DNA from 2 places in the Streptomyces sp. NPDC018045 genome. Region 1 is predicted to be linked to the other one. Evidence: predicted binding sites of a transcription regulator. Region 1 holds the regulator's gene; the other holds the start of a gene.
The links. Region 1 encodes HrcA, which represses chaperone genes, less so after heat shock. Its sites were predicted from a motif close to TTNGCACTCNGNNNNNCNGAGTGCNAA; they were not measured.

Region 1 (8,148 bases):
CGTACCGCGCCGTGTCACGTCATCACGTCTACGGGACCGGATGTTACCGGCCGCCCGCGCGGGGTGGTGCGGCGGCCGGTCCGGGAGGACGGGCCGGGGGGCGGGTGGCCGGGTGGCCGGGTGGCCGGGTGGCCGGGGAGGGCGTACCGGAGGCCGGAACCGGGCGTCGTGCCCTGACCGGATTCAGCGGCGGGCGGCCCGGGCGTGCTGCTGGCCGGCGTACCGCTCCTCGTTCCGGGCCTGATCCTGATCCCCGCCGCGCCTGTTGTCCTGGCCGCCGTGACCGTCGTGGCCATGCCCGTTGTCCCGGCCGTCTCCCTGGCCGTCGTGGCCATGCCCGTCATGACCGTCGTGCCCCCGCCCGTCGTCCGAGCAGGTGTCGCCGGGGGACGGGTCCGGGTCCGGATCGGGGTCCGGGTCCGGGTCGGATGCCGTGACCGTGACCGTCACGGGCGGCGTGTCCGGCGGGTCGTCGGACGAGTCGCCGCTGCTGGACGGCTGGACGGTGCGGGTGACGGTCGGCCGCGGGCTGCCGGTCGGCCGGTCCGCGTCGCAGTCGCCGAGCACGCTCACCCGGAAGACGACCTGCCCGGCGACGCGCGCGGTCAGCCCGCCCCGTACGCAGCGCCCGTCGACCTCGGAGGTGACGCGGCCGGCGATGGTGATCTTGCTGCCATGGGCGGTCTGGCCCTGGCAGTCGACGGTGGCGACCGACTTCCGGCGCGCCGTGGCCGACGGGTTCACGGTGGCCCGCTGGTCTCCCTGGAGCGTCGCCGTACAGCTCAGCCAGCTCACGTTCACGCCGATGCGCTCCAGCGCCCGTGTCCCCGCCTGGTCGGTGGTGACGGCGATCGACGAGGTGTTCAGCCCGCCGGCCGGCTCGCAGGCGGACACCCCGGCGATCGCGGCGCCCACGGCTCCCGCCACCGCCAGCAGCCTGCCGCGCCAGGCCCCGCCGAACCGACGCGGACCGGTCCCCGCGTGCCGCACCCGCCCGTGCCGTACGTCGCGTACGCGCCCCATGGCCCCCATGTCCGGCAGCCTCCCACCGCCGCACACGGACCGACAGCCCCGGCTCGGCCAGTGTGCGCGGCGCCCGCACGGGCCGCGCCCCGCCCGCACGGACTGCCATGTTCCGCCTGTCCGGGTCCCGCCGTACGCCCCACCGGTGTCACTAAGCTGATCCACCACAGACCGCCGTCCCTCCACCACCAGGAGTCATCCACCATGGCAACCACCCGCACCGCTCAGACCCACTGGGAAGGCAACCTCCTGGAGGGCAAGGGCCAAGTCTCCCTCGCGTCCTCCAACGTCGGTACGTTCGACGTGAACTGGCCGGCCCGCGCCGAGCAGCCGAACGGCGTCACCAGCCCCGAGGAGCTGATCGCGGCGGCCCACTCGTCCTGCTACTCGATGGCCCTCTCGCACGGCCTCGCGGGCAAGGGCTACACCGTCACGGCGCTGGACACCACGGCCGACGTGACCTTCCAGCCGGGTGAGGGCATCACCGGCATCGCGCTGACCGTGAGGGCCGGCGTGCCCGGCCTGTCCGAGGAGGACTTCCGGGCCGCGGCCGAGGACGCGAAGAAGAACTGCCCGGTGAGCCAGGCGCTGGCCGGCGTCAAGAACATCACCCTCGACGCCGAGCTGGTCTGACCGGCGGCAGCACGAAGCGGCGGGGCCGCGGCGTCACCCGCGCCGCGGCCCCGCCGTCGTCTTGCCCGTCGCTACGTCAACTCCAGCGCCCGGTACGGCCCAACAGCAGCGCCGTGGCCGCCGTACCCGCCGTCGATGTCCGCAGCACGCTCCACCCGAGCCGGTACGCCTTGGCGCCGACCTCCTCGAAGGCCGCCAGCTCCTCCGGCGACACGCCCCCTTCGGGACCGACCACGAGCACGATCCGCCCGCTCGACGGCAGTTCGACGGAGGCCAGCGGCGCGCTCCCCGCGTCGCGGTCCTCGTGCAGTACGGCGGCGAACTCCGCCTCCGCGAGGAGCGCCGCGACCTGCTTGGTCGACATCAGGTCGGTCACCTCGGGAAAGCGCAGCCGACGCGCCTGCTTGCCCGCCTCACGGGCGGTGTTGCGCCACTTGGCGAGGGACTTCGCGGCCCGCTCGCCCTTCCACTGCGTGATGCAACGGGACGCGGCCCACGGAACGATGGCGTCCACGCCGGTCTCCGTCATGGTCTCCACGGCCAGTTCGCCGCGGTCGCCCTTGGGAAGCGCCTGGACGACGGTGATGCGCGGCGCCGGCTCCGGCTCGGTCTGCGTACCGGTCACCTCGACGACGAGCCGGTCCTTGCCCTCGGCGGCCCGCACCACGCCCACCGCGCCGCTGCCGCGCCCGTCCGTCAGCACCACGGGTTCCCCCGCGCGCAGCCGCCGTACGGAGACCGCGTGCCGCCCCTCGGGCCCGTCCAGCACGGTCTCCCCCGCGCCCGGGACACTCTCGACGAGAAACACCGGCGCCGTCACAGCGCACCTCCCAGCTCACCCGGGATCTCCTGCCCGGCCGGACACCCTTCCGGCGGACCGGACGCGTGCGGGGCCCCGGACACCGACCCGGCGCGCGCCGCCTCCAGTTCGGCCATCAGCACCTCGACCAGGTGCCCGGCCGGGAGCTGGCGCGCCATCCGGTGCCCCTGGCCCGCCCACAGCGCCATGCCCTGCGCGTCACCGGCCCGGGCGGCGGCCTTGCGCAGGCCCGAGGTGAGGTGGTGGACGGCCGGGTAGGCGGCCGGGGCGTACGGGCCGTGCTCGCGCAGAAAACGGTTCACCAGGCCGCGGGCCGGACGTCCGGAGAAGGCCCGGGTCAGCTCCGTACGCGTGAACAGGGGGTTGGTCATGGCCTGCTTGTGCAGCGGGTCGGCGCCCGACTCCGGGGTGACCAGGAACGCCGTACCGAGCTGCGCCATCGCGGCGCCCGCCGCCAGTACCGCGGCGATCTGCGAACCGCGCATCAGGCCGCCCGCCGCGATGATCGGTATCTGCACGGCCTCGCGCACCTGCGCGATCAGCGAGAGCAGCCCGATCCCGGCCCCGGTGCCGTCGGCCTGCGGGTCGTCGCGGTGGGTGCCCTGGTGGCCGCCGGCCTCGACACCCTGGACGCACACCGCGTCGGCGCCGGACCACTGCGCGGCCTGCGCCTCGGCCGCCGTGGTGGCGGTGACGATCGTGTACGTGCCGACCTTCGCGAACCCGTCGAGAACGGCGCGGGCCGGGCACCCGAAGTGGAACGAGACGACCGGCACCGGGTCCTCGCGCAGGATGGCGAGTTTCGCCTCGTACCCGTCGTCGGCGCCGCCGTACGGATCGATGTCGTCCAGCGCGGTCTCGTACCAGGCCGACTCGCCCGCGAGCTGCTCGCGGTAGACCTCGACGGCCGCGTTGTCGGCGAGCGAGGGCTGCGGCATGAAGAGGTTGACGCCGAAGGGGCGGTCGGTGAGCCCACGCAGTTGTTTGATCTCCTGGTACATGCCGTCCGCGGTCTTGTAACCGGCGGCCAGGAAGCCGAGTCCGCCGGCCGCGCAGACGGCGGCGGCCAGCTCCGGGCGGGCGACGCCGCCTGCCATGGGGGCCTGCGCGATCGGATAGCGGCAGAGATCGGTCAGCGCTGTGGGCATGACCACATCGTGTCACGCCATACGCCGGGTCCCGAACCGGCCCCGGACCCACCAAGATCCAATAGGTCCGGCGATCAGGGCACTTCGGGCAATGGCCCAGGGCCTCCCGGGCAGCGGACGACGAACGGCGGCCGGGCTCCCGCCCGACCGCCGCCATGAGTCCGTACGGACGGCCTACCGCCCGTTGAACGCGTCCTTCAACCGCGAGAACAGCCCCTGCTGCCCCGGCTGACGGCACCAGCCCGGGGACAACCCCCGGACCCCCGGCACCACAACACGCCTACCGCCCGTTGAACGCGTCCTTCAACCGCGAGAACAGCCCCTGCTGCCCCGGCTGGAACTGGCCCGTCGGGCGTTCCTCGCCGCGGAGCTTGGCGAGCCGCCGCAGCAGCTCCTCCTGCTCCGAGTCGAGCTTCGAGGGCGTGATGACCTCGACATGCACGATGAGGTCGCCGCGGCCGTTGCCCCGCAGGTGTGTGACGCCGCGGCCGTGCAGCGGGATCGACTGACCGGACTGGGTGCCGGGCCGGATGTCGATCTCCTCCACGCCGTCCAGCGTCTCCAGCGGGCACTTCGTGCCCAGCGCCGCCGCCGTCATCGGGATCGTGACCGTGCAGTGCAGGTCGTCCCCGCGCCGCTGGAACGTCGGGTGCGCCAGTTCGTGGATCTCCACGTACAGGTCGCCGGCCGGGCCGCCACCGGGGCCGACCTCGCCCTCGCCCGCGAGCTGGATGCGCGTGCCGTTGTCCACACCGGCCGGGATCTTGACCGTGAGCGTACGGCGCGAGCGGATGCGGCCGTCACCGGCGCACTCCGGGCACGGGGTCGGCACGACCGTACCGAAGCCCTGACACTGCGGGCACGGCCGCGACGTCATGACCTGGCCCAGGAAGGACCGGGTGACCTGGGAGACCTCACCGCGGCCGCGGCACATGTCACAGGTCTGCGCCGAGGTGCCCGGCGCCGCGCCCTCGCCCGAACAGGTCGTGCAGACGACGGCGGTGTCCACCTGGATGTCCTTGGTGGTGCCGAAGGCCGCCTCGTCCAGCTCGACGTCCAGCCGGATCATCGCGTCCTGGCCGCGCCGCGTGCGGGACCGCGGTCCGCGCTGCGAGGCCGTGCCGAAGAACGCGTCCATGATGTCGGAGAAGTTGCCGAAGCCCGCGCCGAAGCCGCCGGCCCCGCCGCCGCCACCCGCCTGCGAGAGGGGGTCGCCGCCGAGGTCGTAGACCTGCTTCTTCTGCGGGTCCGACAGCACCTCGTAAGCGGCGTTGATCTCCTTGAACCGCTCCTGGGTCTTCGGGTCGGGGTTCACATCCGGGTGCAGCTCGCGGGCCAGCCGCCGGAAAGCCTTCTTGATCTCGTCCTGCGAGGCATCGCGCCGTACGCCCAGGACCGCGTAATAGTCCGTGGCCACTTACGACTCCGCGAGGATCTGTCCGACGTAACGTGCCACTGCGCGTACCGCTCCCATCGTTCCGGGGTAGTCCATGCGGGTCGGTCCGACCACGCCGAGTTTGGCGACTGCCTCGTCGCCCGAACCGTAGCCGACCGCGACGACCGATGTGGAAGTCAGGCCCTCATGAGCATTCTCATGCCCGATGCGTACGGTCATGCCGGAGTCCTTGGCCTCCCCGAGCAGTTTGAGGAGCACCACCTGCTCCTCCAGGGCCTCCAGCACCGGCCGGATGGTCAGTGGGAAGTCGTGCCCGAAGCGCGTGAGATTGGCGGTACCGCCGATCATCAGCCGCTCCTCGGTCTCCTCCACCAGAGTCTCCAGCAACACCGACAGAACTGTCGAGACCGTGCCCCGGTCCTCCTGCTCGAAGGACTCCGGGAGATCCTGCACGAGCTGCGGCACGTCCGTGAACCGCCGCCCCACCACGCGGCTGTTCAGCCGCGCCCGCAGGTCCGCCAAGGAGGTCTCGCCGAACGGTCCCGGACAGTCGACCATGCGCTGCTCGACGCGGCCGGTGTCGGTGATCAGGACCAGCATCAGCCGGGCCGGCGCCAGTGACAGCAGCTCCACGTGCCGCACCGTGGACCGGGTCAGCGACGGATACTGCACGACGGCGACCTGCCGGGTGAGCTGCGCCAGCAGCCGTACCGTACGGCCCACGACGTCATCCAGATCGACGGCGCCGTCCAGGAAATTCTGGATGGCACGCCGCTCGGGGCTGGACAGCGGCTTGACGCCGGCCAGCTTGTCGACGAACAGGCGGTAGCCCTTGTCCGTCGGGATGCGTCCGGCGCTCGTGTGCGGCTGGGCGATGAAACCCTCGTCCTCCAGCGCCGCCATGTCGTTGCGGACCGTGGCGGGTGAGACACCGAGCTGGTGCCGCTGGGTCAGCGCCTTGGAGCCGACCGGCTCCTCGGTGCCGACATAGTCCTGGACGATGGCGCGCAGCACTTCGAGCCTGCGTTCACTGAGCATCGCGCACACCTCCAGTCCGGCCGTGTCACCGGCGCGCGGCCGGGTTCTTCCGGGTCGTCTTCCCTGGCACTCATCAGGTCCGAGTGCCAGACCCTGACCAAGTGTACGGCCGGGTCACCTGGGCAGGGCAAGGGCGGCGGTACCGGGGCCGTGCTCCGCCCTCCCGCAAAAGACGTACCGCGGGCACGGCGCGTCCCCGGGAAGCGCCGGTCCGGCAGGCAACGCTATCGCGGTGCGGCTAGCGTCTCGGTATGCGTACGACTTGGGAAGAGGCCGGGTGGGAACGGCTCGGCGCGGGCGTCGGGCGGCGCCGGATGCCGGGCTGGGACGAGACGATCGGTGCCGTCGTCGGATCGTCCGGCGTCCTGATCGTCGACACCGGCGCGACGATCCGGGACGGCGCCGAACTCCGCCGCCAGGTGCGCGGCATCACGGGGCGGAACGTGACACACGTCGCGCTGACCCACCCCCACTTCGACCATGTGCTGGGCACCGCCGCCTTCGCCGGCGTCCAGGTCTTCGGCGCGGCCGGCCTCGACGAGTTCCTGCCGCGCGCCCAGGACGACCTGCGACGCGACGCGGTGGCGCACGGCGTGGACCCGGAGGCCGCGGCGGAGGCCACCGACCTCCTCGTCCGCCCGCACCACCTCGTCTCCGGCGAGCGCACCCTCGACCTCGGCGGCCGGCAGGTGCTGCTCGCCAACGTCGGCCCCGGCCACACCGCGCACGACCTGGTCGTCCTGGCCCCCGGCACGCACGGCTCACCCCCGGTCCTCTTCTGCGGCGACCTGGTCGAGGAGTCCAGCGCACCGCAGGCCGGCCCGGACGCGATCCCCGGGCAGTGGCCCGCCGCCCTGGACCGGCTGCTGGCCCTCGGCGGGGAGGACGCGGTGTACGTACCCGGGCACGGCGCTGTCGTGGATGCCCGATTCGTCCGTGAGCAACGCGACGCGCTGAGCCGCCGCTTCGGCGTGTCGCGGCACTGACCGGCCATCCCTTCTTATCGTCTGTCCAATGCGCAGCAGACAGTACGGCCCGGACCTCACCCCGCCGTGGAAGAAGCAGCAGCCGGCCCCCGAGGTCGAGGCGGAGCCGGACCTCGTCGTCGAGGAGGCCGGCTCGGGTTTCTGCGGCGCGGTCATCCGCTGCGAGAAGACCGCCGAGGGCCCGACGGTCACCCTTGAGGACCGCTTCGGCAAGCACCGGGTCTTCCCGATGACGCCGCGCGGCTTCCTCCTGGACGGCAAGGTCGTCACCCTCGTACGGCCCGCGGCCCGGCCCGCCGCGCGCGGCCCGGCCCGTACGGCGTCCGGCTCACTGGCCGTCCCCGGCGCCCGCGCACGGGTCGCCCGCGCCGGGCGCATCTACGTGGAGGGGCGCCACGACGCCGAGCTGGTGGAACGCGTCTGGGGCGACGACCTGCGCGTCGAGGGCGTCGTCGTCGAATACCTCGAAGGCGTCGACGACCTCCCGGCCGTCGTCCGCTCCTTCTCCCCCGGCCCGGACGCCCGGCTCGGCGTCCTCGTCGACCACCTCGTCCCGGGCTCGAAGGAGTCCCGCATCGCGGCCTCGGTCACCGGCCGGGACGTCCTGGTCGTCGGCCACCCGTACATCGACGTCTGGGAAGCCGTGAAGCCGGCCTCGGTCGGCATCCCCGCCTGGCCGTCCGTCCCCCGCGGCCAGGACTGGAAGACAGGCGTGTGCCGGGCCCTCGGCTGGCCGGACAACACGGGCGCGGCCTGGCAGCGGATCCTCGGCTCGGTCCACTCCTACAAGGACCTGGAGCCGGCGCTGCTGGGGCGGGTGGAGGAACTGATCGACTTCGTTACGGACGGGAGTGCGGCCTAGCACCGGGAAGCGTCTGGAACTCGCTGGTGTCCAGTTCCATGCCGAGGAGATGCAGGGACATGGGGCCGCCGAACTTGGAGATGCGCTGCACGGCGTAATCGGCTTCTTCACCGGAGCCGGTGGGCTCGGTGAGCAGGACGCACTGGGCCATGATGGGGTCGATGACCAGGTAGGCGGGGACCTTGCCGGCGGCGCAGATGTTGCGCTTGACGCGGTAGTCACGGTCCAAGCTGGTCTTGCAG
Region 2 (8,148 bases), on a different contig from region 1:
TCTCGCCGGGCCAGGGCGGCGTCCTGGGGGCGCTGGGCGCGGCGCTGCTCGCCGTACTGGTCGAGAAGTGGTGCCGCCGGTACGTCCCCGAGGCACTCGACGTCCTGGTCACGCCCACCGTGACCGTGCTGGTCTCCGGCCTGGTCACGCTCTTCGGCCTGATGTTCCTGGCCGGCGGGGCCGCCGCCGCCATCGGCACGTGCGCGAACTGGCTGCTCGCCCACGGCGGCGCCGCGGCCGGGTTCCTGCTCGGCGGCCTCTTCCTCCCGCTCGTCATGCTGGGGCTGCATCAGACCCTGATCCCCATCCACACCACACTGATCGAGCAGCAGGGCTACACGGTCCTGCTCCCCATCCTCGCGATGGCCGGGGCCGGCCAGGTGGGCGCCGCCCTCGCGGTCTACGTCCGCCTGCCGGGCAACCGCTCGGTCCGTACGACGATCAGGTCCGCGCTGCCCGCGGGGTTCCTCGGCGTCGGCGAGCCCCTCATCTACGGTGTCTCGCTGCCGCTGGGCCGCCCGTTCGTCACCGCCTGCGTGGGCGGCGCGTTCGGCGGCGGTTTCGTGGGGCTGTTCAACCAGCTCGGCACGGCGACCGGTTCCACCGCCATCGGCCCGTCGGGGTGGGCGTTGTTCCCCCTGCTCAAGGGCGACCGGCCGCTCGGCGCCACGCTCGCCGTCTACGCCCTCGGCCTGCTCGTCGGCTACGCGGCCGGCTTCCTCGCGACGTACTTCTTCGGCTTCGGCAAGCAGGCCCTCGCGGACCTGAACACCGCCACCGACCCGGCCGCCGCCGACGCCCCGGCCGTGCGGTACGCGCGGGCTCCGGGTTAGGCGCGGGCACGGTGTTACGCGGGGCTCGGTGTTACGCGGGGGCTCGGTGTTCCGCGGGGCTCAGCGCACTCCCGCGCCCGCCCGCTCGCCGTGTTCCCGCTCCCCGTGTTCCGCCTGCCCGCGATCCGCCGCGGGCCGCTCGTCCGGCCAGCACTCCACCCCCGTCAGGTCCGGCATCCGGGACCTGGTGAACACCGGGTCGAGGCCGGAGCGGCGCTGCGCGGTGTAGTCGTCGAGGAGGCGGAAGGCGATGGCCGAGAGCGGGAGGATGGCCAGGAGATTGATCAGGGCCATGAAGCCCATGAAGACGTCGGCGAGGTTCCAGATCACGCCGACCGAGCCCAGCGCGCCCAGGAAGACGACCGCGAGGACGAGGGCACGGTAGACGGGCAGGACCCAGGTGCGCCGGGTCATGAAGCCGATGTTGGACTCGCCGTAGTAGTAGTTACCGATCATGGAGCTGAAGGCGAGCATGAAGACGACGACCGTCAGCACGTGACCGGCCCAGCCGCCGAGCGTGTCGGTCAGCGCGGTCTGCGTGAGGTCGGCGCCCTGGCGCCCGCTCAGCTCCGGGGTGGTCGTCAGGATGATGAAGGCGGTCATCGTGCAGATCAGCAGGGTGTCGAAGAAGACGCCGAGGGACTGCACGAGCCCCTGCTTGACCGGGTGGGTGACCTCGGCCGCCGCGCCCGCGTTCGGCGCGGAGCCCAGGCCCGCCTCGTTGGAGAACATGCCGCGCCGGACGCCCTGCTGGATCGCCGCGCCGATCCCGCCGGCCGCCAGCTCCTTGAAGCCGAACGCGCCGCCGACGATGTCGCCGAAGACCCGCGGCAGGTCGCCGAGGTTGAGGAGGACGACGGCGGTGCCCAGCAGCAGGTAGACGACGGCCATGACCGGTACGAGGACGGTCGTCACGGAGGTGATGCGGCGGACGCCGCCGCAGATCGCGACCCCCAGCAGTACGGCCAGCAGCAGCCCCACCGCAGGGGCGAACCACGATGACCCGCTGCCGGAGACGGACCCGGAGGCGACCGAGGTGATCGTGTTGGACTGCACGGCGTTGAAGACGAACCCGAAGGTCACGGTGATGGCGACGGCGAACAGCACACCGGGCCAGCGCTTCCCGAGCCCGCGCTGCATGTAGTACGCGGGGCCGCCCCGGTACGTACCGGAGCCGTCGCGATTGCGGACCTTGTAGAGCTGGGCCAGCGCCGACTCGACGAACGCCGAGGCGCCGCCGACCAGCGCCATCACCCACATCCAGAAGACCGCGCCCGCCCCGCCGAGGGTGATGGCGGTGGCGACGCCGGCGATGTTGCCCGTACCGACCCGCGCGGCCGCCGAGATGGTGAAGGCACCGAAGGACGAGACCGGCTTGGAGCCGTCCGCCCTGGGCTGCGACCTGTCCTTGAGCACGCGCAGCATCTCCGGGAAGAGCCGCAGTTGCACGGCCCTGGAGCGGACCGTGAAATACAGGCCCGCGCAGACCACCAGCGGTATCAGCAGGTAGGTCCAGAGACCGTCGTTGAGGCCGACGATCAGGGAATCGAGCGTGCTCATGGGCGTCCTTAAGGGGCGTCCGGGGTGCGGGGGCAGGCCGTACCGGAAGATCAACCTCCGGTACGGCTCCGGAAAGTATGGACGGCGTTGCCATAACAGGACCAGCGCCGCCCTACGTGCCTCATCTCACATAAAGCGACATAACGCCATAGCGATACGACGGCACTCCGGCCCGTCGGCAGGACCGCACAGCGGCACGCCGGTCCGCCCGGACACCCTTGCCACGCCGGCCCGCCCGGACACCCCTCGACGGCGCCCCGCCCTCACACGGCGCAGCCGTGCAGTCCGCCGTCGACGACCAGGTCCTGTCCGGTGACGTACGACGCCTCGCCGGAGGCCAGGAAGGCCACCGCATCGGCGATCTCCTCGGGCCGCGCGAACCGGCCCACCGCCGTTTGCGCCCGCAGCTTCTCCGCCTCCGCCGGGTCGATCTCCGAGTCCGCGAACATCGGTGTCTCGACGTAGCCGGGACTGACCGAATTGACACGGACACGGCGCCCGGCGAGCGCCGCCCCGAGCGTCCGGGCAAGGTTGTGCGCGGCGGCCTTGGTCGCGGCGTGCAGGGTGGCGTCCGCCTGTCCGCGTTGCAGAAGCGACGAGGCGTTGATGACGATCGCGCCGCCGTCCCGCAGCAGCGGCAGCGTCCGCTGGACGGTGAAGAACACGCCCTTGAAGTTCACACCGACCGCCCGGTCGAAGTCGGCCTCGGTGATCTCCTCGAAGGGAGCGGCGGCGTACCGGCCCGCATTGGCGAAGATGATGTCGAGGTGGCCGAAGCGGTCGCGGACCGCCTCGGCCACGGCGTCCAGGTCGGCGACGCAGCTCGTGTCGGCCCGTACGCCGAGCACCCGGTCCGCCGCGGCGCCGGCTGTTCCCGTCGCATCCGCAACGGCCGCCTCGCCGCCCGCCACGGCCTCGTTCGCCTGCTCCCCGAGCTGTGCCACGGCGGCGTCGAGGCGGCGCTCGTCACGTCCGCACACCACCACCCGCGCGCCGTCCGCGAGCAGCCGCCGCGCGGCGGCCAGGCCCACTCCGCTGCTGCCACCGGTGATCAGGGCGACGGTGTCGGCGGGGAACCGGTCCGGCCGGGCGGTCTGCCTGTTTCGAGTCGTCATGGGGCGATCGTGCCCCGTCGGGCCGGGGGTCGCGCAAGGACCCCCGTACGGAATCGGCTCACCTCAGCCGTACGGCGACCAGGACGGGGCAGCCGCGCCGGAGCCGTACGGACCCGCCCTGGCGCCGCGCCCGCAAACGCCGCCGGGGCGGCACCCCCCTGGGAGGAGGAGTGCCGCCCCGGCGATCGAGGACAGATGATCCGGGAGGATCAGAAGTCCATGTCACCGCCCGGCATGCCGCCCGGAGCGGCCGCGGCGGCCTTCTCCGGCTTGTCGGCGATGACGGCCTCGGTGGTCAGGAACAGCGCGGCGATCGACGCGGCGTTCTGCAGCGCGGAGCGCGTGACCTTGGCGGGGTCGATGATGCCCTCGGCGATCATGTCGACGTACTCGCCGGTCGCGGCGTTCAGACCGTGGCCGACGGCCAGGTTGCGCACCTTCTCCACGACAACGCCGCCCTCAAGGCCGCCGTTGACGGAGATCTGCTTCAGCGGGGCCTCCAGGGCCAGCTTCACAGCGGCGGCACCGGTGGCCTCGTCACCCTCCAGCTCCAGCTTCTCGAAGACCGAGGAAGCCTGCAGCAGGGCGACGCCACCGCCGGCGACGATGCCCTCCTCGACGGCCGCCTTCGCGTTGCGCACGGCGTCCTCGATGCGGTGCTTGCGCTCCTTGAGCTCGACCTCGGTGGCGGCACCGGCCTTGATGACGGCCACGCCGCCGGCCAGCTTCGCCAGACGCTCCTGGAGCTTCTCGCGGTCGTAGTCCGAGTCGCTGTTCTCGATCTCGGCACGGATCTGGTTGACGCGGCCCTGGACCTGCTCGCTGTCACCGGCACCGTCGACGATGGTGGTCTCGTCCTTGGTGATGACGACCTTGCGGGCGCGGCCCAGCAGGTCGAGACCGGCGTTCTCCAGCTTGAGGCCGACCTCCTCGGAGATGACCGTGCCACCGGTGAGGATGGCGATGTCGCCGAGCATGGCCTTGCGGCGGTCGCCGAAGCCCGGGGCCTTGACGGCGACGGACTTGAAGGTGCCGCGGATCTTGTTGACGACCAGGGTCGACAGGGCCTCGCCCTCGACGTCCTCGGCGATGATCAGCAGCGGCTTGCCCGACTGCATGACCTTCTCCAGCAGCGGAAGGAGGTCCTTCACGTTGGAGATCTTCGAGTTGACGATGAGGATGTACGGGTCGTCGAGCGACGCCTCCATACGCTCCATGTCGGTGGCGAAGTACGCCGAGATGTAGCCCTTGTCGAAGCGCATACCCTCGGTGAGCTCCAGCTCCAGACCGAAGGTCTGGGACTCCTCGACGGTGATGACGCCTTCCTTGCCGACCTTGTCCATGGCCTCGGCGATCAGCTCGCCGATCTGGGTGTCGGCGGCGGAGATGGAGGCGGTCGAAGCGATCTGCTCCTTGGTCTCCACGTCCTTGGCCTGCTCCAGCAGGGCGGCGGAGACGGCCTCGACGGCGCGCTCGATGCCGCGCTTGAGGGCCATCGGGTTGGCGCCGGCGGCCACGTTGCGCAGGCCCTCGCGGACCAGGGCCTGGGCCAGGACGGTCGCGGTCGTCGTGCCGTCACCGGCGACGTCGTCCGTCTTCTTCGCGACCTCCTTGACCAGCTCGGCGCCGATCTTCTCGTACGGGTCCTCGAGCTCGATCTCCTTGGCGATGGACACACCATCGTTGGTGATCGTGGGGGCGCCCCACTTCTTCTCGAGGACGACGTTGCGGCCCTTGGGGCCAAGGGTGACCTTGACGGCGTCGGCGAGCTGGTTCATCCCGCGCTCGAGACCGCGCCGTGCCTCCTCGTCGAACGCGATGATCTTGGCCATGTGAAGTGGTCCTCCCGGACTGGGGGTCCCCCCGGACTGGGTCTGGGGGAGGGTGGATACTCCGGACCGCGCTGGCGCCCGCGACGGACGGTCTGTGAGCCTGTGGTTCCTTGCCCCACCTGCCCACGGACCTCACCGAGTCGGTCCTTAGCTGTCACTCTCACTCGTAGAGTGCTAACGCAATGATTAGCACTCGACCCCCCAGAGTGCAAGCGGCTTCGCAGAAGCCTCGTATGGGGGTGGTGGTCGGGCGACGGGAGAGCGCAAGCGGCTTCGAAGAAGCCCCGTATGGGGGTACCGGCCGGGTGACGGGCCGGTAGGCAAGCGCGTCGGCAGGAGCCATCCCCAGGGAGCCCAGGCGTCAAACCGGATGCAACCGGGCGACCTGACACCCCTCCGCGGAGCCCGCCCCCGGCCCGGCGAACACAGAAGGTCCGCGCCCCCACAGGGGACGCGGACCTTCGTACGCAGCAGTCGGTCGGCGCTTCAGCCGGCCACGCGGACCATGTCCGCCTGCGGCCCTTTCTGGCCCTGCGAGATCTCGAACTCGACCCGCTGACCCTCCTCAAGGGTGCGGTAACCGTCCATCTGGATCGCGCTGTAGTGGACGAATACATCCGCACCACCGTCGACCGCGATGAAGCCGTACCCCTTCTCCGCGTTGAACCACTTGACGGTGCCCTGAGCCATGCCTAACTCCCCTATTACTGGCCCTTGCACAGGACCGCACTCCGCGGACCCGGGTCAGACCTCACCCCCCGACAGGAGGGGGTGTGCGCCGGAACGCGTCGACCGCCGCTGAATGTATCTGTCCAACTGCCCAGCGCAACAGGTCAGTCGGACGAGAATTCTGCTCGCGAACAATCGCAAATATGCGAGGAAAAGCCCATAGGTCAGGGCAAGTCGGGCCGGGCAAAGCTCACCAACACGACAAATCATGTCCACACTTCGCGCACAACTTGCCGGGGTCTCACGGGCGTTCGGTGCGCACTAGACGAGGGATCACCTCAACTGTATCGCCTTTAACAACACGGAATCGCCCCGTCCACTTCGTGTGGACGGGGCGATTCCAGCCGTCGGCCCGGGGAAGGGCCGAAAAAGATCGTTACGGCGTCCCGGCGGCCGGCTCAGCAGCCGCCCGCCACCGCCGGAATGATCGAGACGCCCGCGCCGTCCGGCGTCGGCGTCTGCAGGCCCTGCTCGAAGCGCACGTCGTCGTCGTTGACGTAGACGTTCACGAAGCGGCGCAGCTTGCCGGTGTCGTCCAGGACGCGGGCCGCGATACCGGCGTGGTTCTTCTCCAGGTCCTCGATGACCTCGGAGAGGGTCGCCCCCTCGGCGGAGACCTCGGCCTGCCCGCCGGTGTAGGTGCGCAGGATGGTCGGGATGCGGACGTTGACGCTCATGGTGTTCTGCCTTCCAGCTTGCGGGAGGGTGCGTAAGGGCGGGCGTGGGCGGAAGTGTGCCGACGCGTACCGGCGCGTGGCGACGCGTACGGGTGCGCGCGGCCGCGCCCGGCGGTCAGTCCGCCAGACCGGCGGCGCGGAACGCGTCCAGGCTCGGCTTGATCGTCGCCGTGGGCCCGGTGGTCGGCGCCACCGCGTCCAGCGTCTTGAGCCCGTCGCCGGTGTTCAGCACGACGGTGGTCAGCGCCGGGTCGAGCAGGCCGTTCTCGATCAGCTTCTTCGTCACGCCCACGGTCACGCCGCCGGCGGTCTCGGCGAAGATGCCCTCCGTACGGGCCAGCAGCTTGATCGCGTCGACCACCTGGCCGTCGTCGACGTCCTCGACCGCGCCGCCGGTGCGCCGGGCGATGTCGAGCACGTACGGGCCGTCGGCCGGGTTGCCGATGGCCAGCGACTTGGCGATGGTGTCCGGCTTCTGCGGCCGTACGACGTCGTGGCCGGCCTTGAAGGCCGCGGAGACCGGCGAGCAGCCCTCGGCCTGGGCACCGAAGATCTTGTACGGCCGGTCCTCGACCAGTCCGAGCGCGATCAGCTCCTTCAGCCCCTTGTCGATCTTCGTGAGCTGGGAGCCGGAGGCGATCGGGATGACGATCTGCTCCGGCAGCTTCCAGCCGAGCTGCTCGCAGATCTCGTAGGCGAGGGTCTTGGAGCCCTCGCCGTAGTAGGGGCGCAGGTTCACATTGACGAAGCCCCAGCCCTCGCCCAGCGGATCGCCGATCAGCTCCGAACAGAAGCGGTTGACGTCGTCGTAGTTGCCCTCGATGCCGACCAGCTCGCCGCCGTAGACCGCGGCCATGACGACCTTGCCCGCCTCCAGGTCGTGCGGGATGAACACACAGGAGCGGAAGCCGGCCCGGGCCGCCGCGGCGCCGACCGCCCCGGCGAGATTGCCGGTGGAGGAGCAGGACAGGGTGGTGAAGCCGAAGGCGCGGGCGGCCTCGACGGCGATGGCGACGACCCGGTCCTTGAAGGAGTGCGTCGGGTTGCCGGAGTCGTCCTTGACGTACAGCCCGCCGGTGACGCCCAGCTCACGGGCCAGGTTGTCGGCCTTGACCAGCTTGGTCAGACCGGGGTTGAGGTTGGGCTTGTCCGCGACGTCCGCCGGGACGGGCAGCAGCGGCGCGTAGCGCCAGATGCTGTGGGGGCCCGCCTCGATCCGCTTGCGCAGGCCCTCGGGGTCGCCCGTCGGCAGGTCGTACGCCACTTCCAGGGGCCCGAAACAGGACGCGCAGGCGAAGATCGGTCCGAGGCCGAAGCGCTCGCCGCACTCGCGGCAGGACAGCGCGGCGGCCGGGCCGAGAAAGACGCCGGCGGACGTGGTGCTTTCGACGGGTTGCACAGC

Region 2: the regulator HrcA is predicted to act here: its motif matches at 5,527-5,553, upstream of groL (chaperonin GroEL).

What each region holds. Positions count from the first base shown of each region.
Region 1 covers NZ_JBIRFL010000001.1:796,807-804,954, forward strand. Annotated here, with positions in the region: gene ACH4EB_RS03435 (hypothetical protein) at 184-1,032, opposite strand; gene ACH4EB_RS03440 (OsmC family protein) at 1,228-1,656, shown strand; gene ACH4EB_RS03445 (16S rRNA (uracil(1498)-N(3))-methyltransferase) at 1,733-2,476, opposite strand; gene ACH4EB_RS03450 (nitronate monooxygenase) at 2,473-3,624, opposite strand; gene dnaJ (molecular chaperone DnaJ) at 3,905-5,041, opposite strand; gene hrcA (heat-inducible transcriptional repressor HrcA) at 5,042-6,058, opposite strand; gene ACH4EB_RS03465 (MBL fold metallo-hydrolase) at 6,310-7,044, shown strand; gene ACH4EB_RS03470 (DUF3097 domain-containing protein) at 7,073-7,906, shown strand; partial or broken gene ACH4EB_RS03475 (Uma2 family endonuclease) at 7,884-8,148, opposite strand, start outside.
Region 2 covers NZ_JBIRFL010000007.1:185,036-193,183, forward strand. Annotated here, with positions in the region: gene ACH4EB_RS19180 (PTS transporter subunit EIIC) at 1-833, shown strand, start outside; gene ACH4EB_RS19185 (alanine/glycine:cation symporter family protein) at 894-2,393, opposite strand; gene ACH4EB_RS19190 (SDR family NAD(P)-dependent oxidoreductase) at 2,657-3,508, opposite strand; gene groL (chaperonin GroEL) at 3,718-5,340, opposite strand; gene ACH4EB_RS19200 (cold-shock protein) at 5,827-6,030, opposite strand; gene ACH4EB_RS19205 (MoaD/ThiS family protein) at 6,468-6,746, opposite strand; gene thrC (threonine synthase) at 6,862-8,148, opposite strand, start outside.